Mesorhizobium opportunistum WSM2075: one gene and its partner. The main gene of each other region encodes a partner of the protein of the gene in region 2 in a complex. Links are inferred from orthologs where the notes say so. Each region holds a gene or a part of one and is shown on either strand. Other genes may lie near its edges.

The links.
Region 1: the proteins of pnp (region 2) and MESOP_RS23170 are in contact, whole or in part, in a cryo-EM structure (PDB 9QH0), measured with the Escherichia coli proteins. The link is inferred for Mesorhizobium opportunistum WSM2075 from one-to-one orthologs.

What each region holds. Positions count from the first base shown.
Region 1 is NC_015675.1:4,803,736-4,816,070, reverse strand. Bases 4,898-8,430 are described here. They hold MESOP_RS23170 (ribonuclease E/G), read right to left. Parts: upstream 8,107-8,430; coding sequence 5,098-8,106; downstream 4,898-5,097. Other genes in these bases: MESOP_RS23175 (glutaminase), read left to right, coding at 4,898-4,994. In the rest of the region: aroQ (type II 3-dehydroquinate dehydratase), read right to left, coding at 1-306; MESOP_RS23190 (DsbA family protein), read right to left, coding at 452-1,273; MESOP_RS23185 (M48 family metalloprotease), read right to left, coding at 1,338-2,729; MESOP_RS23180 (pyridoxal phosphate-dependent aminotransferase), read left to right, coding at 2,876-4,024; more of MESOP_RS23175, read left to right, coding at 4,029-4,897; MESOP_RS23165 (N-acetylmuramoyl-L-alanine amidase), read left to right, coding at 8,758-10,017; MESOP_RS23160 (penicillin-binding protein 1A), read left to right, coding at 10,231-12,335. UniProt on the Escherichia coli protein: Endoribonuclease that plays a central role in RNA processing and decay. Required for the maturation of 5S and 16S rRNAs and the majority of tRNAs. Also involved in the degradation of most mRNAs.
Region 2 is NC_015675.1:6,861-18,622, forward strand. Bases 7,120-10,079 are described here. They hold pnp (polyribonucleotide nucleotidyltransferase), read right to left. Parts: upstream 9,694-10,079; coding sequence 7,546-9,693; downstream 7,120-7,545. Other genes in these bases: MESOP_RS00070 (class I SAM-dependent methyltransferase), read right to left, coding at 7,120-7,476; rpsO (30S ribosomal protein S15), read right to left, coding at 9,971-10,079. Also shown: MESOP_RS00030 (2-hydroxyacid dehydrogenase), read right to left, coding at 1-311; MESOP_RS00035 (SH3 domain-containing protein), read left to right, coding at 460-1,020; MESOP_RS00040 (DUF4260 domain-containing protein), read right to left, coding at 1,010-1,390; iron response transcriptional regulator IrrA, read right to left, coding at 1,413-1,880; 3-hydroxyacyl-[acyl-carrier-protein] dehydratase FabA, read left to right, coding at 2,122-2,637; fabB (beta-ketoacyl-ACP synthase I), read left to right, coding at 2,687-3,907; enoyl-ACP reductase FabI, read left to right, coding at 3,959-4,771; MESOP_RS00065 (putative bifunctional diguanylate cyclase/phosphodiesterase), read left to right, coding at 4,908-6,452; more of MESOP_RS00070, read right to left, coding at 6,463-7,119; more of rpsO, read right to left, coding at 10,080-10,240; magnesium/cobalt transporter CorA, read right to left, coding at 10,422-11,516; tRNA pseudouridine(55) synthase TruB, read right to left, coding at 11,561-11,762. UniProt on the Escherichia coli protein: Involved in mRNA degradation. Catalyzes the phosphorolysis of single-stranded polyribonucleotides processively in the 3'- to 5'-direction. Also involved, along with RNase II, in tRNA processing.

The DNA of each region.
Region 1 (12,335 bases), 4.8 Mb from region 2 along the record:
AAGATGAACTTCGGCGACCGGCAGCGGCGCGACCGAGCGGATGGCGTCGTGGATCGCGATCGAGGTGTGGCTGTAGGCGCCTGGATTGATGACGATGCCGGCAGCCTTGTCTCCGGCTTCCTGGATCCAGTCGACGAGGTCGCCCTCGTGGTTGGACTGGCGGAAATCGATCTCGATCCCAAGCGACGCGCCCGCCTGCTTGCAGTCGTCGGCGATCGCGGCAAGCGTCTTGCCGCCATAGATGCCCGGCTCGCGCTTGCCGAGCGCGTTGAGATTGGGACCGTTCAGGACGAAAACCGTTTTCAAAAAAGCCGACCTTTTTCGGCGCCGGCGTCAAGCCGGCGCGCTGGGCCTCTATACCGGGCATAGTCGCCCGCGGAAAGAGCGCAACTGCGTTCTTTCACTGTCCACAACAGGCCGAAATGCACCCGTGATGAAAATCGGCGGCGGATCAAAGCGCGGCTTTCGCCGCCTCGATCTTCTCCGCCAGCACATCCTGTCCGAGAGCCCCGAACACGACCTCGTTGCCGACGACGTAGGACGGCGTTCCGGTGATCGACAGCTTGTTGGCCAGATCGTAGGTCTTGGAGAAGGCTTCGGGGATCGAAGGATCCTTCATCTTCTCGCGCAACGTCGCCTCGTCGGCGCCGAGCGAAAGCGCGATCTTGATAGCGGCCGCCTCGGTGGCGCGTCCCTGGCCACCAAGCAGCGCATTGTGGAACTCGCCGTACTTTTCCGGCATCATCAGGTGGAACGCCATCGAGACGACGCTCGCCTTCTGCGAATCCGGGCCGAGGATCGGGAACTCCTTGAGCACGAAGCGCAGGTCCGGATCGGTCTTGGTCAGCGCCCGCATGTCCTCGATGGCGCGTTTGCAGAAGCCGCAATTGTAGTCGTAGAACTCGACGATCGTCACCTTGCCGTTCGGATTGCCGACGACGCCATCGAAGGCGGAGTTGAAGATCTGGTCCTTGGCGTTCTTGATGACGCCGAGATGGGCGATGCGCTGCTCTTCCTTCTGCTTGGCCTCGAGCGCGTCCTGCACTTCGAGCAGCACCTCGGGGTTCTTCAAGAGGTAGTCGCGGATGATGCCTTCGACCTCGGCGCGGTCGATCTTGGTGTCGGCGCCCGCCATCTGGACAGGCTCAGCCGTCTGAACAGGCTGGGCCGTGCCGGCCTTGGCGATCTGCGGGTTGCCGGCGACGAAACCGAAAGCGAGCATCGCAAGGGCTACAGCGATTCCCGTGGTGCCCAACAGCAGTGCCTTTTTCATTGTTCTCGTTCCTTTTGCCTGTTTCCCGGTCTGGCTATGTCGCAGCGCATGGCCGGAGGGTTCACTAGATCTTGCCTGATGATTTGTAGTTTATGATGTCCTGGGCGCGAATCCAGCGCGGCTCGCCGCGCTTCATCTGCTGCTGCGCCCGCATGGCGAATATCTTCGCATCCTTGTAGTTACCGGAATAGAAATGACCTTCGGCAGTGGCGAGCTCGGCGCCCGGTATGTCCCCCAACTCGCCATAGGCCTGTGCCAGATAGCGATATCCGATGGAATTTTCCTTGTCGCGCCCCAGACCATTGTTGATCTGCGCGACGGCTTTCCTGAGCGAATCGGGCGTGCCGATGGCCATCAGCGCCTGTCCAAGCGAGACCGGCAGCAAGCCGGACCGCGCCGAATCGAGGCTGACCGCCTTGGCGTAGGCTTCCGCCGCATCCTTGGGGTTGTTCGCCTTCATCAGAATGTCGCCGCGCAACTCCTGGAAGTAGGCATTCCTGGGCTGCGCCTTGATCAGGGCGTTGGTCTTGGCGAGCGCTGCGGCGATATTGCCGTAAAGGTAGGTCGACTGGGCATCGCCATATAGCCCGGCCAGCGTTCCTTGCATCTTTCGCATCAGCCGTGACCCAGCCGCCTGGCCTTCCATGTAGACGGCAATCTTGACCCGCATCATGTCATGGCGCTGCTGCAGCGCCGGCGGATCGACCTTGCCGACATTGGGGCTCTGTTTGACCAGCACTTCGAGATTGGCGATGCGTTCCTGCGGCATCGGGTGGCTGATACGATAGGGATCGACCTGCGTGCCGGACAAGGACAGCGCGCTTTGGAAGCGGGCGAATGTCTTCAGCATGCCCATGCCGGACTGGCCGGTGGCGTTGAGATAGGTGATCGCCGAGCGGTCGGCGGTCGTCTCTTCGGTGCGCTGATAGGCGAGGATGCTGCGCTGCGCCATCTCGCCGCCGCCAGCCGCCACGCCCATGCCGGCGCCGGCAAGGCCGCGGCTGTTGGTGGTGGCGCCGGCAACAATGGCGCCGGCGCCGAGCAAAGTGGCGATAATGGCCATGGTCTTGGCGCGTTCGAGCTGGTCGCGCAGTTTCTGCTGGTGGCCGCCGGCGATATGGCCGGCCTCGTGGGCGATGACGCCAATGATCTCGTTCGGCGTTTCAGCCATCATCAGCGCGCCGGTGTTGATGAACAGCCGGCGTCCGGTAACGAAGGCGTTGAAGCTGGAATCGTTGACCAGGACGATGTCGATGCCGTCATTCGCCAGCCCGGCCGCCCTGAAGATCGGCCGCGCATAGTCGCGAACCAAAGCCTCGATCTCGGCGTCGCGCACCACCGGCACGGACTGGGCAAAGGCAGTGACCGAACTCGCCACCGCGACAGCGAGGCCGAGCGAAAGTGTCGCGAAAACACGCGCCACCTCTGCAATGGTCGGTCTGGGTCGGCTCAGCATGACGTGTCCACTGGTAGACGAGCGGGCGAAAGATGAAAAGTCGGCACCGGAAAAACTTCCTCAACTTGTGATCCTCACACCAATCGGGCATTTGTGCGGCGTATGCGTCCAGGGCATGCCGTGCTCAACCGTCGGGATAGGATAAAATGGTCGTTTCGCTCTCACGCCGTGGCAATGTCGAGCCGTTCCACGCCATGGATGTGCTGGCTGAAGCCAACCGGCTGAAGGCCCAGGGCGCGCCGGTGATCTCCATGGCGGTCGGCCAGCCATCCGATCCGGCGCCCGCACGGGTTCGCGCCGCGGCGGCCAAGGCCCTGCAGGAAGGCCGCATCGGCTACACCGACGCGCTGGGTCTGGCCGGTTTGCGCAAGGCGATCGCCGGGCATTACGCGGATCACTACGGGCTCGATGTCGAGCCGGGGCGGATCGCGGTAACCACCGGATCGTCGGCCGCCTTCAATCTCGCCTTCCTGGCGATGTTCGATCCGGGCGACCGCGTTGCTATCGCCGCGCCCGGTTACCCCGCCTATCGCAACATCATGGCGGCGCTCGGCATCGATGTCGTCGAGATCGAGCTCGGCGAGGCGGCCTATCTGCATGCCGGCCATCTAGAGGCGGCGCATCGCCAGAAGCCGCTGAAGGGCGTCCTGTTTGCAAGTCCGGCCAACCCGACCGGCGCCGTCATTCCGGCCGACGAACTGTCGGCGCTGATCAGCACGGCGGAGGCGCTCGGCATCGCCGTCATTTCCGACGAGATCTACCACCGGCTGGCCTATGGCGCCCCCGACACCACGGCGCTCGCCTTCGGTGACAGCGTGACGGTGATCAACTCGTTCTCGAAATATTATTGCATGACCGGCTGGCGTATCGGCTGGATGGTGCTGCCCGAGGAGCTGGTGCGGCCGGTCGAGCGCATCGCCCAGAGCCTCTACATCTCGCCACCGGAGCTGTCGCAGATCGCCGCGATCGAGGCCTTTGCCGCGACGGAGGAACTGGAGGCGGTCAAAGGCCGCTATGCCTGGAATCGCGAGCTGCTGATGAAACGTTTGCCCGAGCTCGGCTTTCCGCTGGCGGCGCCCATGGATGGTGCCTTCTATGCCTTTTGCGATGTCACCCGGCACAGCAACGACAGCATGGCGTTCGCGCGCAAGATGCTGGCGGAAGCCCATGTGGCGGCGACGCCCGGCCGCGACTTCGATACCCAGGCGGGGCACCGCACGATGCGGTTTTCCTATGCCGGCAGCCATGACGACATGGTCGAGGCCATGGCGCGCCTCGAACGCTGGTTGAGGTAGCGCCATGCCGGAACTCGAACAGGCCCCCAAACTTGATCAGGCCCCCAAACTTGATCAGGCATTGGCCGAGGTCGCCGCCGAAATGGCCGAGCGCACCGATCGCGGCGACGTCGCGACCTACATTCCCCAGCTGGGCAAGGTCGATCCGAGGAAATTCGGCATTGCCGCCGTCACCAATGACGGCCGCGTGCTGGTGGCGGGCGATGCCGACCAGCCGTTCTCGATCCAGAGCATCTCGAAGGTCTTCACCTTGACCCTGGCGCTCGGCAATGTCGGCGATGCACTGTGGAAGCGGGTGGGGCGCGAGCCGTCCGGCAATCCGTTCAACTCCATCGTACAGCTCGAGCACGAGAACGGCATTCCGCGCAATCCGTTCATCAATGCCGGCGCCATCGTCATTTCCGACATCCTGCTCGCCGGCCACCAGCCGCGCGAGGCGATTGGCGAGATCCTGCGTTTCATACAGTTCCTGGCCGACGACGAGACCATCATCATCGACCGCGAGGTGGCGGCCTCCGAGCGCGCCACCGGCTATCGCAACTTTGCGCTCGCCAACTATATGAAATCCTTCGGCAATCTCCATCATGCACCGGAGCTTGCGCTAGGCGTTTATTTCCATCACTGCGCCATCGCCATGAGTTGCCGGCAACTGGCGATGGCCGGCCGCTTCCTCGCCAATGGCGGCAAGAACCCGGCGACGGGGCATTCCGTGGTGTCGGCCGAGCGGGCGCGGCGCATCGGCGCCATGATGCTGACCTGCGGCCATTATGACGGCTCCGGCGATTTTGCCTTCCGCGTCGGCATTCCCGGCAAGAGCGGCGTCGGCGGCGGCATATTGGGCATCGTGCCGGGTGTCGCCTCGCTTGCCGTCTGGTCGCCCGGCCTCAATGCCAACGGCAACTCCAAGCTCGGTTCGATCGCACTGGAAAAGCTGGCCAGGATGATGAACTGGTCGATCTTCGCGCCTTAGCGTTTCCCGCCCTATCGGAATGCCGGGTATGAAAAATCCCGCGCCATCTTTTCGATCGCGCGGGATTTTCTTGTCAGAACATCAGCTCAACGAGCTGAAAAGCTTAGAAAAAGCCCTTCCGCTGCCACCAACCGGCACGCTTCGGCTTTTCTTCGGTCTTGGCCTCATCGGCGACGCTCGAAGAAACCACTGGCACGACCGGAGTATCCGCAGCCACCGCCTTGCGCCGCGACGGGCGGGCCTTCGCCGGCTCCTCTTCGGCAACGGACGGCTCGGCAACGACGTTCGCATCGTCCACAGGAGCGGGCTCGACGGCAGCTTCCGGATCTGCCTCGGTCACCGCCTCGGCGGGGACTTCGGCTGCGGCCTTCTTTGCCCTTGAAGCACGCTTCTTCTTCGGCTTTTCGGCTGGAGCGTCGTCGTTCGCCGGTGCAGAAGCCGCGGTTTCTTCAACCGCTACGGGCTCGCTAGCGACCGTCTCAGCTTCAGCGGCATCGATCACCGAGGCGTCGGCGGCTTCGCCGGCCTCGGCCTCGGTCTCGCCTTCACCGTCCTCGCGACGATTGCGCTTGCCGCCGCGCTTGCCGCGCCGGCGCTTCTTGCCCTGGCTGTCATCGGAAGCCTGTACCGCCTCGTCGGACGCGCTGGCGGAGATCGCAACGGCATCGTCCGTTTCGGTGTCGTCATTGTCCGCCTCATGTACCGATTCGGCGAAATCGCCGGCCGGTGCGGAGATGGACGAGCCGTCCGTCGGGGCGCCATGTTCGCGGTCGCGATCCTTGCCGCCACGCCGTCTGCGGCGCTTGCGGCGCTTGCGGTCGCGGCCTTCGCCGTCCTCGCCCGACCTCGGCTCGCCCGTCCTGGGTTCGCCAGACCTTGGCTCACCCGACCTTGGCTCACCCGACCTTGGCTCACCCGACCTGGGCTGCTGGTGCTGCGATGGCTGGGCGTGCCTTGGCTGCTCGGCCTGAGCCGGTGCTTCCTCGTCTTCCTCGATGACGACCTCGTCCTCGGGTTCTTCCGGCTCGACATAGGCCGGCAGGCTGCGCAACTCGACAAAGCCTTCGGGCTTTTCGGCCAGCGCGCCGCGGAAGATCGCATAGTGCTGGGCGCCAACCGCATCGTCGGCCTCGATGGTGATGGTCAGGCCGAAGCGGCTTTCGAGTTCCACCAGCGTGCCGCGCTTGTGGTTGAGCACGTAGAGTGCGGTCGCCGCCGGCGTGCGTACCGTGATGTGGCTGCGCGAATCCTTGAGCAGGAATTCCTCGATCGCCCGCACCACCATCAGCGCGACCGAAGAATCGGAGCGCACATGGCCGGTGCCGCCGCAATGCGGGCAGGGCTTCATGGTCGATTCCAGCACGCTGGCGCGGATGCGCTGGCGCGACATTTCCATCAGGCCGAAATGCGAGATGCGGCCGACCTGGATGCGCGCACGGTCGTTCTTGAGGTGATCCTTCAACCGCTTTTCGACGGAGCGGTTGTTGCGGTTCTCCTCCATGTCGATGAAGTCGATGACGATCAGGCCGGCAAGGTCGCGCAGCCGGAGCTGACGCGCGACTTCCTCGGCCGCTTCCAGATTGGTGTGGAGCGCCGTATCCTCGATCGAGTGCTCCTTGGTGGAGCGGCCCGAATTGACGTCGATGGCGACCAGCGCTTCGGTCTGGTTGATGATGATGTAGCCGCCGCTCTTCAGCGTCACCTGCGGCTGCAACATGCGGTCGAGCTGCGCCTCGATGCCGTTGCGCACGAAGATCGGCGTCGTGTCGCGGAACGGCTGAACCACCTTGGCGTGGCTCGGCATCAGCATGCGCATGAAGTCCTTGGCCTCGCGGTAGCCTTCGTCGCCGGAGACGAGAATCTCGTCGATATCCTTGTTGTAGAGGTCGCGCACCGAGCGCTTGATCAGGCTGCCTTCCTCATAGACGAGGGCAGGGGCGGTGGACTGAAGCGTGAGATTGCGCACGTTCTCCCAAAGCCGCATCAGATATTCGTAGTCGCGCTTGATCTCGGCTTTGGTGCGGCTTTCGCCGGCGGTGCGCAGGATGACGCCCATGCCTTGCGGCACTTCGAGATCGGCAACGACCTCCTTGAGGCGCTTGCGGTCGACCGCGCTGGTGATCTTGCGGGAAATGCCGCCGCCGCGCGCCGTGTTCGGCATCAGCACGGAATAGCGACCGGCAAGCGACAGGTAGGTGGTGAGTGCGGCGCCCTTGTTGCCGCGCTCTTCCTTGACGACCTGCACCAAAAGGATCTGCCGGCGCTTGATCACTTCCTGGATCTTGTACTGGCGGCGCACCGGCTTGCGGCGGTTGCGCACTTCTTCCAGCGCATCTTCGGCGCCGACCGATTCGATCTCATGATCGTCCGGATGCGAGGACGACACCTCTTCGAGCATGCCGCGATCATTGTCGGCGGAGGTGGCCTCGCTGCCCTGGTCCGCCTGCGAGACGGGCTCGGAAATCACATCGGCTTCGACGGAGGCGGCGATCGAGGTGGGGCCGCCTTCGCGGGCTTCGCTTTCCTCCTGCTCGGCAGAAGCCTCGTCATGCGAGGATGCGTCGGCATCGGCCGACGTATCCGCCGCGTGTTCGACGGTCTCGGAAACGTTGGAGGTGTCCTCGGCGACGGCATCGGCGCCATTGTCGCCGTTTTCTCTTGCCTCGCCAGCGGCTTCGTTTGCCTCGCCGGATTCGGCTCCGCCTGCATCGCGCGGGTGCTCGCCGCGGTCGCGGCTCTTGCCGCCGCGCCGGCGTCCACGCCGGCCGCGATCGCGGCTCTGGCGATCCTCGCCTTCGCTATCCTCGTTCTCCTCGTCCTCGGCCTCCTGCGCTTCCGCGCGCAGCAGCGCCTGACGGTCGGCGACCGGGATCTGGTAGTAATCGGGATGTATTTCACTGAAGGCGAGAAAACCGTGACGGTTGCCGCCATATTCGACAAAGGCTGCCTGAAGGGAAGGTTCGACGCGCGTTACGCGGGCGAGATAGATGTTTCCTTTGAGCTGCTTCTTGTCCTGAGATTCAAAGTCGAATTCTTCGATACGGTTACCGCGTACGACGACAACTCGTGTTTCCTCCGGGTGGGAGGCGTCTATCAGCATTTTGTTGGGCATTATTTCGTTTCCCCCCGGCAGCCGTCAGCCGCAGCTGGCGGGGCAAAGCCCGCTGCTGTGTGTCTGGATGAATATGGGTGCCGGATAATTGAACGTCCGCCGGACGCTGCCTGCGTGTCATGGCGGTGCCGCCCGCTGCCATATTGGCGCGGTTTGATGCGGACCTTTCCATGATTGCGCTTGAAGCCATCGTCACCAGCAGAACCTTTGAACCAAAGCCCGGAAACCGGACCAGCTTGTTTGCTCGTACAGAGCCGGCGCGGGAACAAACCCGGCCGTTTTCCTCACGCAGGCGATTCCCCCGCCACGGGCGCACACCTGCGAAATTCGTCGCGATCACCTGAAGCCTTTTCGCGTGAAGCGAAAGGAGCCGCCTTTCATCTGACCCTGTAGCAGGAAGCTGCGGAGGAGGGCGGTTCCAGGATTGCAGTGATCCACTATCGCTTTTATGATTTGGCGGGGTGGAAGGCAACCCCGATTTCCGATGCCGGCAAAAAGCAGTTCCGTAGCGTAAACCTGGCTCCAGCCCTGCATGAAAAGGCTTGGTTAACCTTCTCTGGATACCAATCGTTAATCGAGTTCGCGGCCTAACCGGCACTTCGACGAAACGAGCGGGCGCCGGGCGCCAAACCGGGAGCGACTGGAAGAGAGATGGGACTGGCAGACCTCGCAGACAAGGGATGTCGTGTCGGCGGCCGGATTCTCGGCGCCTTCTGTCTCGTGCTGCTGGTGGTTTGTTCCCCCCTTTCCTCAGTCGCCAATGCCGCCGATGCGCCGCTGGTGGCGAAAGGCTACAAGATGGCGGGCGATGCCACCAAGATGCGCATCGTCATGGAATTCGATCGCGAGCCTGACATCAAATGGTTCCTGCTGCGTGCTCCCAATCGTCTGGTCATCGACCTGGCGAACACCAGACTGGCCATCGATGCTAAGGATCTGAAGCCGCGCGGTCTGGTCAGGGGCGTGCGCCTGGGCGAACTCGGCGACGGCGTTTCGCGGCTGATCCTCACCGGCAAGGGGCCGTTCGCCGTCGATAAGCTCGATGTGCTCAAGGACGAGGACGGCACCGGCTACCGCATAGCCATCGACATGTCGGCGGCCTCCGCGCGCGAGTTCGATGCAGCCCTTGCCAACCAGGCGCTGACCACCGGCTCCACGGTTTCGACCGACAAGGGCGGGCGGGTCGGCACCGGGCCCGTCTCCAATCCCGGGCACCGCTTCACGGTCGTCATCGATCCCGGTCACGGCGGCGTCGATGGCGGCGCCGAGGGCCTGAACGGCACCATCGAGAAGAACGTCACGCTCGCCTTCGCCACGGAGTTGCGCGACAAGCTCGCCGCGGCCGGCAAATACGATGTCTTCATGACCCGCGACAGCGATGAATATTTGCGCCTGGACGACCGAGTCCGCATTGCGCGGCAGCATGAGGCCGATCTGCTGATTTCGATCCACGCCGACACCATCAGCGTCAAGGGCATCCGCGGCGCCACCGTCTATACGGTTTCCGACAAGGCGTCGGATCCCGAGGCGCAGGCGCTGGCCGACCGTGAAAATCTCTCCGACCAGTTCGCCGGCATGGTGATCAAGGACGATAAGAAGGAGGTGACGGACATCCTGATCGACCTGATCCGCCGCGAGACGCACACCTTTTCAATGAGTTTCGCCCACACATTGGTCGGCCAGCTTTCGACCAGCGTCGGCCTCATCAACAATCCGCAGCGTTCCGCTGGGTTCAAGGTGCTGAAGGCGCCAGACGTGCCATCGGTGCTGGTCGAACTCGGCTATCTCTCGAACGCCAAGGACGAGGCGCAGCTGCTCAACGCCGATTGGCGCGACAAAGCCGCGCAAAGCATCACCAACGCCGTCGCGCTTTTTGCTTCCGCCCGTGCCGGAACCGGAACCGGAGGCTAATATGCCTGGCCACGCCTGCAACCAGAGGCGGCGTTGCTGTATGACAACACCCGATGCCTTTATTTCCAGCACGCGGCCACGAAACAAGGCCTTGCCGTATTTTGTCCACATGGCGGCGACATGGGTTTTCGATTACGGTTTGGGCCCGGCACGAAAGCTTGCGCGGAAGGCGGCTTCGTTTAGGAAATTCCCGAACCAAGGACTGGAGCGGGTATGATTCGTCTCATTGGCTATTTCTTCGGCATCGGCACGACGCTGGCCCTTCTGGTCGCGGCGGGCGTTGCGATTTACATCGGCCATGTGGCAAAGGATCTGCCTGACTACGAAGTGCTGGCCAAATACGAACCGCCGGTGACCACCCGCATCCATGCCTCGGATGGCTCTCTGATGGCGGAATATGCGCGCGAACGGCGCCTGTATTTGCCGATTCAGGCGATCCCCGATCGCGTCAAGGCTGCCTTCCTGTCCGCCGAGGATAAGAATTTCTACAATCACCCTGGCGTGGACATAACGGGATTGGGCCGGGCGGCGCTCACTTACCTTTCGGGTGGACCGATGCAGGGCGGTTCGACGATCACCCAGCAGGTTGCCAAGAACTTCCTCCTGACCAACGAGCGCTCCCTGGAACGCAAGGTCAAGGAGGCCATCCTTTCGTTTCGCATCGAACAGGCCTATTCCAAGGATCGCATCCTTGAACTCTATCTCAATGAGATTTTCTTTGGCTTCAACGCCTACGGTGTCGCTGGCGCCGCGCTGACCTATTTCGACAAGTCGGTGAACGAATTGACCGTGGCCGAGGCCGCTTATCTGGCATCGCTGCCGAAAGGCCCAGCCAACTACAATCCCTTCAAACATGCCGATCGGGCGCTTGAGCGGCGAAACTGGGTCATCGGCCAGATGGTCGAGAACGGTTACGTGACTCCCGAAGAGGGTGCGAAAGCGAAGGCCGAGCCACTTGGCGTTGCCCCGCGCCGCACCGGCTCCTACCTTTTCGCCGGCGAGTATTTCACGGAAGAGGTTCGCCGGCAGATCATCGCCCGTTACGGCGAGAACGCGCTCTATGAGGGCGGCCTGTCCATTCGCACCACCCTCGACCCGAAGGTCCAGCTCATTGCCCGCAAGGCGATGCAGAACGGTTTGATGAAATACGACACGCTGCGCGGCTATCGCGGGCCGGTGAAGACAATCGACGTGTCCGGCGACTGGGGCGCCTCGCTGGGCGCCGTCAAGGGGCTGGAGGACGTTCCCGAATGGTCGCTTGCCGTCGTGCTCGACAGTTCGGCGACTGGATTGTCGATCGGCCTGCAGCCCGCACGCCAGGCGTCGGGCGAGATCGTCAAGGAACGCGTCGAAGGCACCGTCAGCAAGGACGACATGGGTTTCGCCATGCGCCATTTGGTCGATGGCAAGACAGTCAGGGCCAAATCACCGGCCGACGTGCTGAAGCCAGGCGACGTCATCTTCGTGCAGAAGAACGAAGGCTCCGACAACACCTACAGCCTGCGCCAGGTTCCCGAGGTGGAGGGTGGCCTGATCGCCATGGATCCGCACACCGGCCGCGTACTGGCCATGGTCGGCGGCTTCTCTTATTCGCAGTCGGAATTCAACCGCGCCACCCAGGCGATGCGTCAGCCGGGCTCCTCATTCAAGCCGATCGTCTATTCGGCCGCGCTCGACAATGGCTACACGCCGGCCTCGGTGATCATGGACGGACCGATCACCATCCAGAGCGGCAACACGACATGGACGCCGAAGAATTATGACGGCACCGTCGCCGGTCCGGCGACGCTGCGCTCCGGCATCGAGAAGTCGCGCAACCTGATGACCGTGCGGCTTGCCAACGACATGGGTATGAAGCTCGTCGTTGAATATGCCGAGCGCTTCGGCGTCTACGATCATCTGGCGCCGTATCTGCCGATGGCGCTTGGCTCTGGCGAGACCACCGTCATGCGCATGGTTTCGGCCTATTCGATCATGGCCAATGGCGGCAAGTCGATCAAACCGTCGCTGATCGACCGCATCCAGGATCGCTACGGCAAGACGGTGTTCAAGCAGGATGAACGTGGCTGTGAAAGCTGCAATGCGCCTGAATGGAAGAACCAGCCGGAGCCGGAACTGGTCGACAATTCCGAGCAGGTTCTCGATCCGATGACCGCCTACCAGATCACGTCGATGATGGAAGGCGTCGTCCAGCGCGGCACCGGCGCCACCATCGGTGAGCTCGGCCGCCACATTGCCGGCAAGACCGGCACCACCAACGACGAAAAGGACGCCTGGTTCATCGGTTACACGCCGAACCTCGTGGTCGGCCTCTACAT
Region 2 (11,762 bases):
ACGTTGGGCGTGTTGGTGACGGTGATCCCCTTCTTGGCAGCCGCCGCCACGTCGATCTTGTCGACGCCATTGCCGAAATTGGCGATCAGTTTGAGGTTGTCGCCGGCCTGGGCGATCAGTGCGGCGTCGATCTGGTCGGTCACGGTCGGCACCAGAACGTCGGCTTCCTTGACCGCGGCAACCAGCTCCGGCTGCGTCATCGGCCGGTCCTCGACATTCAGCCTCGCGTCGAACAGTTCGCGCATGCGGGTCTCGACCGGGTCGGGCAGCTTTCGCGTGATGACCACGAGAGGCTTCTTTTTGCCTGCCATTGTTTCCCTCGTTGAGACCTCTTTAACCAAGACCGGCGAAACTGAAAGCCGGTCGCGGTAGCCGATTTACCCATGTAACAAGCGGTGCCGCCGAAGACAAAGAAAAAGGGGCGCAGCAGCCATCAGGCCGGCGCCGAAAGGAACGAAAGTGTCTGGTTTCGCGTCGCTTCGCCTGGTCCTCAGCGCAGCATTTCTCGGCACTCTCCTCTATTCTCCGCTCGCGGCGGCGCAGGGCGCGGCCGCACCTGCCCAGGGCGCCGTCACGCTGGGGCCGAGCGGCCTGCCGCTGCCGCGATTCGTCAGCCTGAAATCCGGACGCGTCAACTCGCGCGTCGGCCCGGGGGCCAATTACTCGGTCGACTGGATGTATATGAAGGCCGGCCTGCCGATGGAGATCATCCAGGAATTCGATACGTGGCGCCGCGTGCGTGATGCCGACGGTTCGGAAGGTTGGATCAACCAGTCGCTGCTTTCAGGCCGGCGTACCGCGATCATTGCGCCCTGGCAGCGCGGCAAGGGTGCCCAGATCAACCTTCTGAACAGCCCGGACAAGGACGCCAGGGTGATAGCGATCGTCGAGCCGGGCGTCATGGGCATGATCAAGTCCTGCGACGGCCAGTGGTGCGAAATGACGCTCGGCGGCCACACCGGCTGGCTCGCCCAGTCGACGGTGTGGGGCGCCTATCCCGGCGAGCGGGTCAAGGACTGAACGCCCCCGGTTTGCGCCCGATGCGGCCCAGATGAGTATCCTGAAAGCCGGTCGACAGCTTGAGGCCGTAGCCCAAGGAACGGTCGATGGCGATGTGGGCGATCCAGATCAGCGCGACCGTGATAGCGGCCGCATTGCCTAGCAGGTGGCCGGCGAGCAGCAGAAGCACCGGTGCGATCAGCATATGCAAGGCGTTGTAAGCTATCGCGCCAAGGCGCGGCCCACCGAGGTAGCCGAGCATCGACAGATCCGGCGCCAGGATAAGCACGGCAAAGAGCCACCAGGAAATGCCCGACGAAGCGTAGAAGACAATAGCGGCCACCGCCACGACGACCCATTCGAGCCGGATTATCAGGTCGAGGGGTTTCATTCCGATTGTCCGGCCAAGCGGATTATTCTGGCTTCGCCGACTGTTCTGGCCCTGCCGGTGATTCCTGGCGCTTGGGACGCAGCCTCACCACGATATCGACATTGGCGATTTCCATGCCCTCGGGCGGGTCAGGCAGGTTGGTGACCGTCACCGGGCCGTTGGCGATGTCGAAAATCCGGTTTTCGCCCTCGATGTAGAAATGGTGGTGGTCGGAAGTGTTGGTGTCGAAATAGGTTTTCGCGCCCTCGACGGCGAGGATGCGCAGCAGCCCCGCCTGGGTAAACTGGTGAAGCGCGTTGTAGACGGTGGCCAGCGACACCGGCACGCCGGCGGCCAGCGCCTCCTCATGCAGTTCCTCGGCCGACAAATGGCGGTCGCCCTTGGCGAAGAGCAGGTCGGCCAGCGCGATGCGCTGACGCGTCGGCCTCAGGCCGGCTTCACGTACCCGCTTGTCCACAGCGACATTTTCCTTCCGGCAGCCCCGGTCCATCTGGTCTTCCAAGCTCACAGTCCCGCTTCAAGACACGCCCAGAATGGCAAAAAAATGAATGTCTGCCGAAACCGGACCCCTGTTGACATATATTCTGTCGCCGGAATGCGATCAATAGCGCGCATTGACCCGGGCAGACTGGCGGGTTAAGCGCAAACGCCGGTTTCCGGCCTGAAACAGATTGTGTTAGGACACCGACGACAAGGGCGCGTTACCGCCCGGACGAATGGGGATGAGATTGATGGCGGGTAAACCCAGCTACGACTACGACGAATTGCTGGCCTGCGCCCGCGGCGAGCTGTTCGGAGAGGGCAATGCCCAGCTGCCCTACCCGCCCATGCTGATGTTCGACCGCATCACCGAGATCAGTGAAACGGGCGGTGCCTTCGACAAGGGTTTCATCCGCGCGGAATTCGACATCAAGCCGGATCTTTGGTTCTTCGCCTGCCACTTCATCGGCAATCCGATCATGCCTGGATGCCTCGGCCTCGACGCCCTGTGGCAGTTGACCGGCTTCTACCTCGGCTGGCTCGGCGAACCCGGCAAGGGAATGGCGCTGTCGACCGGTGAGGTCAAGTTCAAGGGCATGGTCACCCCATCGGTGAAGAAGGTCGAATATGGCGTCGATTTCAAGCGCGTGATGCGCGGCAGGCTGGTCCTGGGCATCGCCGATGGCTGGATGAAGGCGGATGGCGAGCCCATATATGCGGCGACGGACCTGAAAGTCGGTCTGTCGAAGCAGTCGGCGGTCGCTTGACCGCAGCCCTGGCCGATCCACTGGCCAGCATCCCTGGAAGGAGTTGCGAATGAGACGTGTCGTAGTCACAGGCATCGGCATCGTGTCGTCGATCGGAAACAATGCCAACGAGGTGCAGACCTCGCTGCATGACGCCAGATCCGGCATCAGCTTCTCCGATTCCTTCGCCGAGCACGGCTTCCGCTGCCAGGTCTGGGGAGCGCCGACGCTCGACCCGTCCGCCATGATCGACCGCCGCGCGATGCGCTTCCTGTCGCAGGGCGCGGCCTGGAACCACGTCGCCATGGACCAGGCGATCGCGGATGCGGGCCTCGGCGAGGACGACGTCACCAATGAACGCACCGGCATTGTCATGGGCTCGGGCGGGCCTTCCACCCGCACCATCGTCGAGGCGGCCGAAACAACGCTCAAGAACGGCAGTCCCAAGCGCATCGGCCCGTTCGCGGTGCCGAAAGCGATGTCGTCGACCGCGTCGGCCACCCTGGCCACCTGGTTCAAGATCCACGGCGTCAACTATTCGATCTCGTCGGCCTGCTCGACCTCGGCGCATTGCATCGGCAATGGCTACGAACTGATCCAGTGGGGCAAGCAGGACATGGTCTTTGCCGGCGGCCATGAGGATCTCGACTGGACGATGTCGGACCTGTTCGACGCCATGGGCGCCATGTCGTCCAAGTTCAACGACAAGGCATCGACCGCCTCGCGCGCTTATGACGTCAATCGCGATGGCTTCGTCATTGCCGGCGGCGCCGGCGTGCTGGTGCTGGAAGAGCTGGAGCACGCCAAGGCGCGCGGCGCCAAGATCTACGCCGAGATCGTCGGCTACGGCGCGACCTCTGACGGTTACGACATGGTCGCGCCGTCAGGCGAAGGCGCGATTCGCTGCATGCGCCAGGCGATGTCGACGATTTCCACGCCGGTCGACTACATCAACACCCACGGCACCTCGACGCCGGTGGGCGATTCCAAGGAAATGGGCGCGATCCGCGAAGTGTTCGGCGAGAAGATGCCGTTCATCACCTCGACGAAATCGCTGACCGGCCATTCGCTGGGCGCAGCCGGTGTGCAGGAATCCATCTATTCGATCCTTATGATGCAAGGCGGCTTCATCGGCGAGAGCGCCCATATCGAGACGCTCGATCCTGAATTCGAGGGTATGCCGATCGTGCGAAAGCGCATCGACAACGCCAAGATCGACACCGTTCTGTCGAATTCCTTCGGTTTCGGTGGCACCAACGCGACACTCGTTTTCCAGCGCTATTCCGCATAGGGCCATTGTTTTTGTACAAGGCCAGCATTTTTAAATAAGGATTTGGCGGCCATGAACGGACTGATGAAGGGCAAGCGCGGGCTTGTCATGGGCGTCGCCAACGATCATTCGATCGCCTGGGGCATTGCCAAGAAGCTGTCCGAGCATGGTGCGGAACTCGCCTTCACCTACCAGGGCGAGGCCTTCGGCCGCCGGGTCAAGCCGCTTGCCGACAAGCTCGGCGCCGCACTTGTCGTCCCCTGCGATGTCGAGGACAGCGCTTCGGTCGCCGCCACGTTCGAGACGCTGAACAAGGAATGGGGCGGGCTCGACTTCGTCGTCCATGCCATCGGCTTTTCCGACAAGAATGAGCTTAAGGGTCTCTATGCGGACACCAGCCGCGACAACTTCGTCCGCACCATGGTGATCTCCTGCTATTCCTTTACCGAGATCGCCCGCCATGCAGCCGCGTTGATGAACGATGGCGGGTCGATGATCACGCTGACCTATGCCGGCTCGGTCCGCGTCATGCCGAACTACAATGTCATGGGTGTCGCCAAGGCAGGACTCGAGGCCAGCGTGCGCTACCTCGCCAATGATTACGGCCCGCGCGGCATCCGGGTGAACGGCATCTCGGCGGGACCGGTGCGCACGCTCGCCGGCGCCGGCATTTCGGACGCCCGCCACATGTTCTCCTACCAGCAGCGCAACTCGCCGCTGCGCCGCACGGTGACCATCGACGAGGTCGGCGGCTCGGCGCTTTATCTGTTGTCGGACCTCTCCTCGGGCGTCACCGGCGAAATCCACTATGTCGATTCCGGCTACCACATCGTCTCGATGCCGACGCTCGACGAGTTGAAGCAGACGGATAGTACGCGCGACTGAAGCGTCGCCTTGCCTTGAGCCGCGTCCGAAGTGCCTTTCAGTAAAAAAGATGCTCTCCAGTAAAATTGGACGCATTCGCGGCAACTCATTTTAAGAAGATTTCCGCTATAGAGTCCCCGCAGTCTGGGGATTTTTAATGCCTGCCGTCAGCAATCCGAAGCGAACACCAGTGTTCCGACTGCTCACGATAGCAAGTTCGGGTATTGGCAGTTTCGTCCTTGGCATCTGGGGTCTCAAGTACGGCCTCGGCGGTGGGTTTGCCGGCATATCGGCGGACATGATGGTCGCGATCATGGCTGCGCTTTGCGCGCTGGCGGCGTCGGTGGCGGCAATGTCCTTCTTCGCCGGCGTCGATGAATCGGCGGATTTCGTCTTCAACGAGACCCATTTCGACAAGCTGACAGGACTGCTGGGGCGCCCGGCGATGGTCGGCAAGATCGCCGAGGCGGCATGCACGACAAGCCGGACCGGCGAACCGGTGTTCCTGATCGACATCGACATCGACCGCTTCAAGCAGATCAACGACGCGATCGGCTATACCCAGGGCGACGAACTGATCCGCGCCTTCACCAAGCGGCTGCAGAGCTGTGTGCCCGCACGCGCGCTGATCGGGCGCATCGGCGCCGGCGAGTTCGCGGTGCTGCTGCCGGATCATCAGATCCCGGGAACGATGGAAAGCATGGTCGAGAGGCTCATCGACGAGATGATGGAGCCCTATGAACTCAGCAGCCATCAGCAATCGGTGAGCCTGTCGGTGGGTATCGTGGCCATGCCCAAGGATGGCGTCGATCCGGTGCTTATCCTGCGCCGCTCCAACCTGGCGCTGCAGAATGCGCGCGCCAGCGGCGTCGGCAACTGGTCGGTCTTCGACAGCGAGATGGGGCGAGTCGCCGATTATCGCCAATGGGTCGAATCCGAATTGCACACTGCTTTCGAACGCGGGGATTTCGACCTTCACTATCAGCCGCAGCTCGACCTGCCGACCGGCCGCATCGTCGGCTATGAAGCCCTGATCCGCTGGAACCACCCCGAACGCGGCATGATCCCGCCCATGGAGTTCATCCAGATCGCCGAAGAAACCGGGATGATCAATCCGATCGGCGAGTGGGTTCTGCGCAAAGCCTGCAGCGACGCCCGCCATCTGCCGGACGATTGCTTCGTCGCCGTCAACATCTCGCCGGTCCAGTTCATGACCAAGGACTTCGTCGGCATCGTCCGCGACGCGATGAGGGCCACCGGCATCAAGCCGTCACGGCTGGAACTGGAAGTCACCGAGACAGCGATGATGCAGGATCGCGACCGTGCGGCCGCCATCCTGAAAGAGCTTGCCGAAATGGGCATCTCGGTCGCCGTCGATGATTTCGGCACCGGCTATTCGAACCTCAGCTATCTCATCGATTTCTCGTTCGGCAAGCTGAAGATCGACCGTTCCTTCGTCAGCCGCATCGACACCGATTCCAGCTCCGGCGCAGTCGTCTCGACCATTGTCGGACTTTCGCGTGCACTCGGCGTCAGCATCATCGCCGAAGGCGTCGAGACCGAGAGCCAGGCGACATTGCTACGGGCAGCTGGCTGCGAAGTGGTGCAGGGTTACCTGTTCGGCCGGCCGGCTCCGCTCAAGTTCAGCGTGACTGACGCCCACGCCACCGATGAAGTCCGGCGCGTCGCCAATCTGCATTGAACGCATCACCTCAGCGACGCGCGGACAACACCTTGAACATGCCATCGCGGGCAAGCTCCGCGTGGCTTGAGAATGCGGCCTTGAGAACCGGCTCGTAGGGCAACTGACGGTTGGCGACCATGAACAGCCGCCCGCCCGGCTTCAACGCCTTGCCTGCCGCGTGGATCATGCCGGCGCCGATTTCCGGCTCAGCCGCGCGGGCGCGATGGAATGGCGGGTTCATGACGACGGCGTCATAACGGCGCTCGACAGGTTCGGCGAGCAGATCGAGCCAGAAGAAGCCCGGCACCAGGGCCGCCGCGCCGAGATTGCGCTTGGCCGCCTCCAGCGCCGCGAAATCCGCTTCATAGAGGTCAAGCGCCGTTATGCCAGGGGACCGTGAGGCGACTTCCGCCGCCACATAACCCCAGCCGGCACAGAAATCGGCGATGTTGCCACGCAGATCGCCGGGCAAATTATCCACCAACAGTTTCGAGCCGGCGTCGATCCGATCAAAGGAGAACATGCCGGGCGCGGTGTGGAACCGGCCTTCGACCAGCAAGACGGGATTGGCGGCACGCAACTCTTGTGCGGCCGCCGGATCGGCAGGACGGCGCAGCCAGAAGGCAACGCCGTGATATTTCGGCATATGGCCGTCGAGCGGCACAAGCTCGTCGATGCGCTTGCGCAGGCTGGCGATGCCGTCATCCTTGCCGCCGGCAACGACGATCAATCCGCCCGGCACCACGCGCTCCAGCGCTTCCGCGATGCGCAACTCGTTCTGCCCGCGATGGCGGCCGGCGAGCACCAGCGCGGCATCGAAACCGTCGCCCTCCGGTTGCGGCGTAACCGTGAATTTCGCCGCCTGCAACGCGCGGAAATGCGGGCGGAAGCCCTGCACGACATGCAGCGCGGCCTCGAAACCCTGCGGCAGCCGCAGGCCAGGCTCGGCGCCGAGGAAGAGCATGCGCTCATCCTTTCGCGGCAAGGGAAGAGCCTCGACCTCGAACGGATGGAACAGCGTCTTCAGCGCCTCAGTGGACATGCCTTTGCTCCATAAACGAAAGCGGGCGCGACATAAGCCGCGCCCGCTTCGATTTTCCTGTCAGACCGCTCAGGCGGCGTCTTCTTCGCCTTCGGACTTCTTGTCGCGGACAATTTCCTTGCCGGAGGCCTGGTCGACGACCTTCATCGACAGGCGGACCTTGCCGCGCTCGTCGAAGCCCATCAGCTTGACCCAGACCTTGTCGCCTTCCTTGACGACGTCGGAGGTCTTGGCAACGCGCTCGTTGGCGAGCTGCGAGATGTGGACCAGGCCGTCGCGGGGACCGAAGAAGTTGACGAAGGCGCCGAAGTCAGCGGTCTTGACGACCGTGCCTTCGTAGATCTCGCCGACTTCCGGCTCGGCGACGATGGTGTGGATCCACTTCTTCGCCGCCTCGATCTCCTTGGCGTTCGAGGAAGCGATCTTGACCGTGCCGTCGTCCTCGATGTTGATCTTGGCGCCGGTCTTCTCGACGATCTCGCGGATGACCTTGCCGCCCGAGCCGATGACGTCGCGGATCTTGTCGGTCGGGATGTGCATGACCTCGATGCGCGGCGCGAACTCACCGAGTTCGGGACGGGCACCGGTCAGGGCATGAGCCATTTCGCCGAGAATGTGCTGGCGGCCATCCTTGGCCTGGTCCAGCGCGATCTTCATGATCTCCTCGGTGATGCCTTCGATCTTGATATCCATCTGCAGCGAGGTGATGCCGCTGGTGGTGCCGGCGACCTTGAAATCCATGTCGCCGAGATGATCTTCGTCACCCAGGATGTCGGACAGAACGGCGAAGCGCTCGCCTTCCTTGATCAGGCCCATGGCGATGCCGGCGACGGGCTTGGCCAGCGGAACGCCGGCATCCATCAGCGCCAGCGAGGTGCCGCAGACGGTGGCCATCGAGGACGAGCCGTTGGACTCGGTGATCTCGGAGACGACGCGCAGCGTGTAGGGGAACTGGTCGGCGCTCGGCAGCATCGGGCGGATGGCGCGCCAGGCGAGCTTGCCGTGGCCGATTTCACGGCGGCCCGGCGAACCCATGCGGCCGGTCTCACCGACGGAATAGGGAGGGAAGTTGTAGTGAAGGAGGAACTTCTCCTTGTACATGCCGGTCAGCGAATCGACATACTGCTCGTCTTCGCCGGTGCCGAGCGTGGCAACGACCAGCGCCTGGGTCTCGCCGCGGGTGAACAGCGCCGAACCGTGGGTGCGCGGCAGCACGCCGACTTCGGAAACGATCTTGCGGACCGTCTTCAGATCACGGCCATCGATGCGCGAGCCGGTGTCGAGGATGTTCCAGCGCACGACCTTGGCCTGCAGTTCCTTGAACACCGAACCGATCTGCTCGGACGTGTACTTGGCCTCGTCGCCTTCGGCCGGAGCGAAGGCTGCCTTGACCTTTGCCTTGACGGCGTCGACGGCGGCGTAGCGCTTCTGCTTGTCGACGTTCTTGTAGGCGTTGCTGAGCTCGTCACCGACGATCTTCAGCATCTCGGCTTCGAGCACGGAATAGTCCGGCGCCGTGAAATCGCGCGGCTCCTTGGCGGCGACCTCGGCCAGCTTGATGATGGCGTCGATGACCGGCTGGAAGCCCCTGTGACCGAACATGACGGCGCCGAGCATCAGCTCTTCGCCAAGTTCCTTGGCTTCGGACTCAACCATCAGCACGGCGTCGGCAGTGCCGGCGACGACGAGGTCGAGCTTGGATTCCTGCATCTCGTCGATGTGCGGGTTGAGAACGTATTCGCCGTTGATGTAACCAACACGGGCACCGCCAACCGGTCCCATGAAGGGAACGCCCGACAGGGTCAGCGCGGCCGAGGTGGCGACGATGGACAGGATGTCCGGATCGTTCTCGAGGTCATGCTGGACCACGGTGACGACGATCTGCGTGTCGTTCTTGTAACCGTCGGCGAAGAGCGGGCGGATCGGGCGGTCGATGAGGCGGGAAACCAACGTTTCCTTCTCGCTCGGACGGCCCTCACGCTTGAAATAGCCGCCCGGAATCTTGCCGGCGGCATAGGTCTTTTCCTGGTAGTTGACGGTCAGCGGGAAGAAGTCGAGGCCGGGCTTCGGCTCCTTCATCGAAACGACGGTGGCCAGCACCTTGGTCTCGCCGTAGGTGGCGAGCACGGCGCCATCAGCCTGGCGCGCGATCTTGCCGGTTTCGAGGATGAGCGGACGGCCGCCCCATTCGATTTCCACTTTGTGGTGGTTGAACATATCTTGTCCTTAATAAGCGGAAAGGGCCGCGCCGTTTCACGGTGCGCGGATGCCCTTTCCCTGGCTTCCTTTCTCGGGCAGCCACGGGCAAGACAACGGGAAGCTCGGGTGGTTTCAGCGCGGTGAGCGCGCGAGCGTCCTGCAATCCTGCCCCATGACCGTCCATGGGCGGTTTCGAGTGGCCCTCTGCGCGCTCGAAACCGGGTCTGGCCAATCTATAAGACTGGCAGAATGCGCGACTGGCGGGCTTTCCGAGGAAAGCCCGCCAGTCAATTCGTCAACGGCGCAGACCGAGCTTCTCGATCAACGTCTGGTAGCGCGCGTCGTCCTTGCGCTTGAGATAATCAAGCAGGCTGCGGCGCTGGGAGACGAGAGCGAGCAGACCACGGCGGGAATGGTTATCCTTCTTGTGGTCCTTGAAGTGGTCGGTCAGGTTCTTGATGCGCTCGGAAAGGATGGCCACCTGGACTTCCGGAGAACCGGTATCGCCCTTGGCGGTTGCGAATTCACCCATCAATTCCTGTTTGCGCTCGGCAGTAATCGACATCGTGCTTTTCCTTATCTGTTCGAGGAAACGGGTCGCCCTCAGCCGGGATGTCGTCCAGCAGGGGCCGGTGCAAGCAAAGCGTCGTGGCGCTGTGCTGCGGCGCATATAGTGCAATTCCCCGGAAAACACCAGCCCAATTCACAAGCCGGCTTTTCCAGCCCAAATGCCAAGTTTGTCGCTGCTAAAGCCATTTCTTCCATTTGAAGAAGGCAATCAACCCGACCGCCACAACTGCCATGAACAGCAGCGATACGGGATAGCCGTAGTAGGACTTCAGCTCCGGCATGTTCCATGGCGAGGATTCAGGATCGAAGTTCATGCCCCAGACACCGACCAGGAAGGTGAGCGGCATGAAGATGACCGAGACGATGGTGAGATAGCTGATGACGTCGTTGGTGCGGGCCTGGCTCAGCGACAGATGCATCTCGATCAGCCCGGTCAGCATGTCGCGCTGGGTCTCGACCAACTCGATCAGCCTGAGCGAATGGTCGAGCGTGTCGTTGAGGAAAACCTTGGTTTCGGCCTTCACATAGGGCACGTCGTTGCGGATCAGCGTCGCCAGCGCATCGCGCATCGGCCACAGCACGCCTTTGAGGACATTGGCGTCGCGCCGCAATTCGTGCAGCTGCCGCATCTGATGCTTGTGCGGTGAGTGCAGCATCTCATCCTCGATGCTGTCGACCAGATCGCCGGCCGCCTCGATCGGCGGGAAATAGCTGTCGACGATGGCGTCGATCAGCGCATAGGCGAGATAATCGGCGCCGCGCGCCCGCAACCGGTTGGGCGCCGAACTCTCGATGCGCTTGCGCACGGGATCGAACGGGTCGCCCTCGCGCTCCTGGAAGGTGACGACGAAGTTCTCGCCGACGAAGAGGCCAATCTGTTCATAGCGGTGCGAGGTGACATCGTCGATCATGCGGACGACGACGAAGGCATGGTCCTCGAAGAAGTCGACCTTTGGCCGCTGGCCGGTGTTGACGACGTCCTCCAGCGCCAGCGGATGCAGATTGAAGATGCGGCCGATCTCCTCGATCAGCTGGATGTTGGCGAGACCGGTGCAGTCGAGCCAGATGACAGGCCATTTGTGGCAATTGGCCTCGACATCGTCGATGCTGGCGTTTTCGATGGTCTTGTACTTCTGCGGCGAGATCATCGTCAGCCGCAGTTCCGAACGGCGCGCCGCCGGATCGGCGATCAGCGTGCCTGGCGAGGCCCCGACCGGTGGCCGCCGCGTCTTCACCGGCGTCCGCTTTTTCACCGCCTCGGCCTTTGCCATATGCCCCTCGAGCGTAGAGTGAAACCGAGATTAGACGACAGCCGTCACCCGGCAAAGACCCGCTTGGGCTTGAACATGCCTTGCTCGATGGCGCCGATGGCGACCAGCTTGCCGCGTGCCGTGGCGCAAGCTTCCTCGGCTTCGACAGGCGCGTCGCGGCCACGGATGATGACCGGATTGCCGAGGCGGATCTTGGTCGCCGCGTCGTCGCTGATGGCGATCTGCGGCAGACAGTCGAGCGCGGCG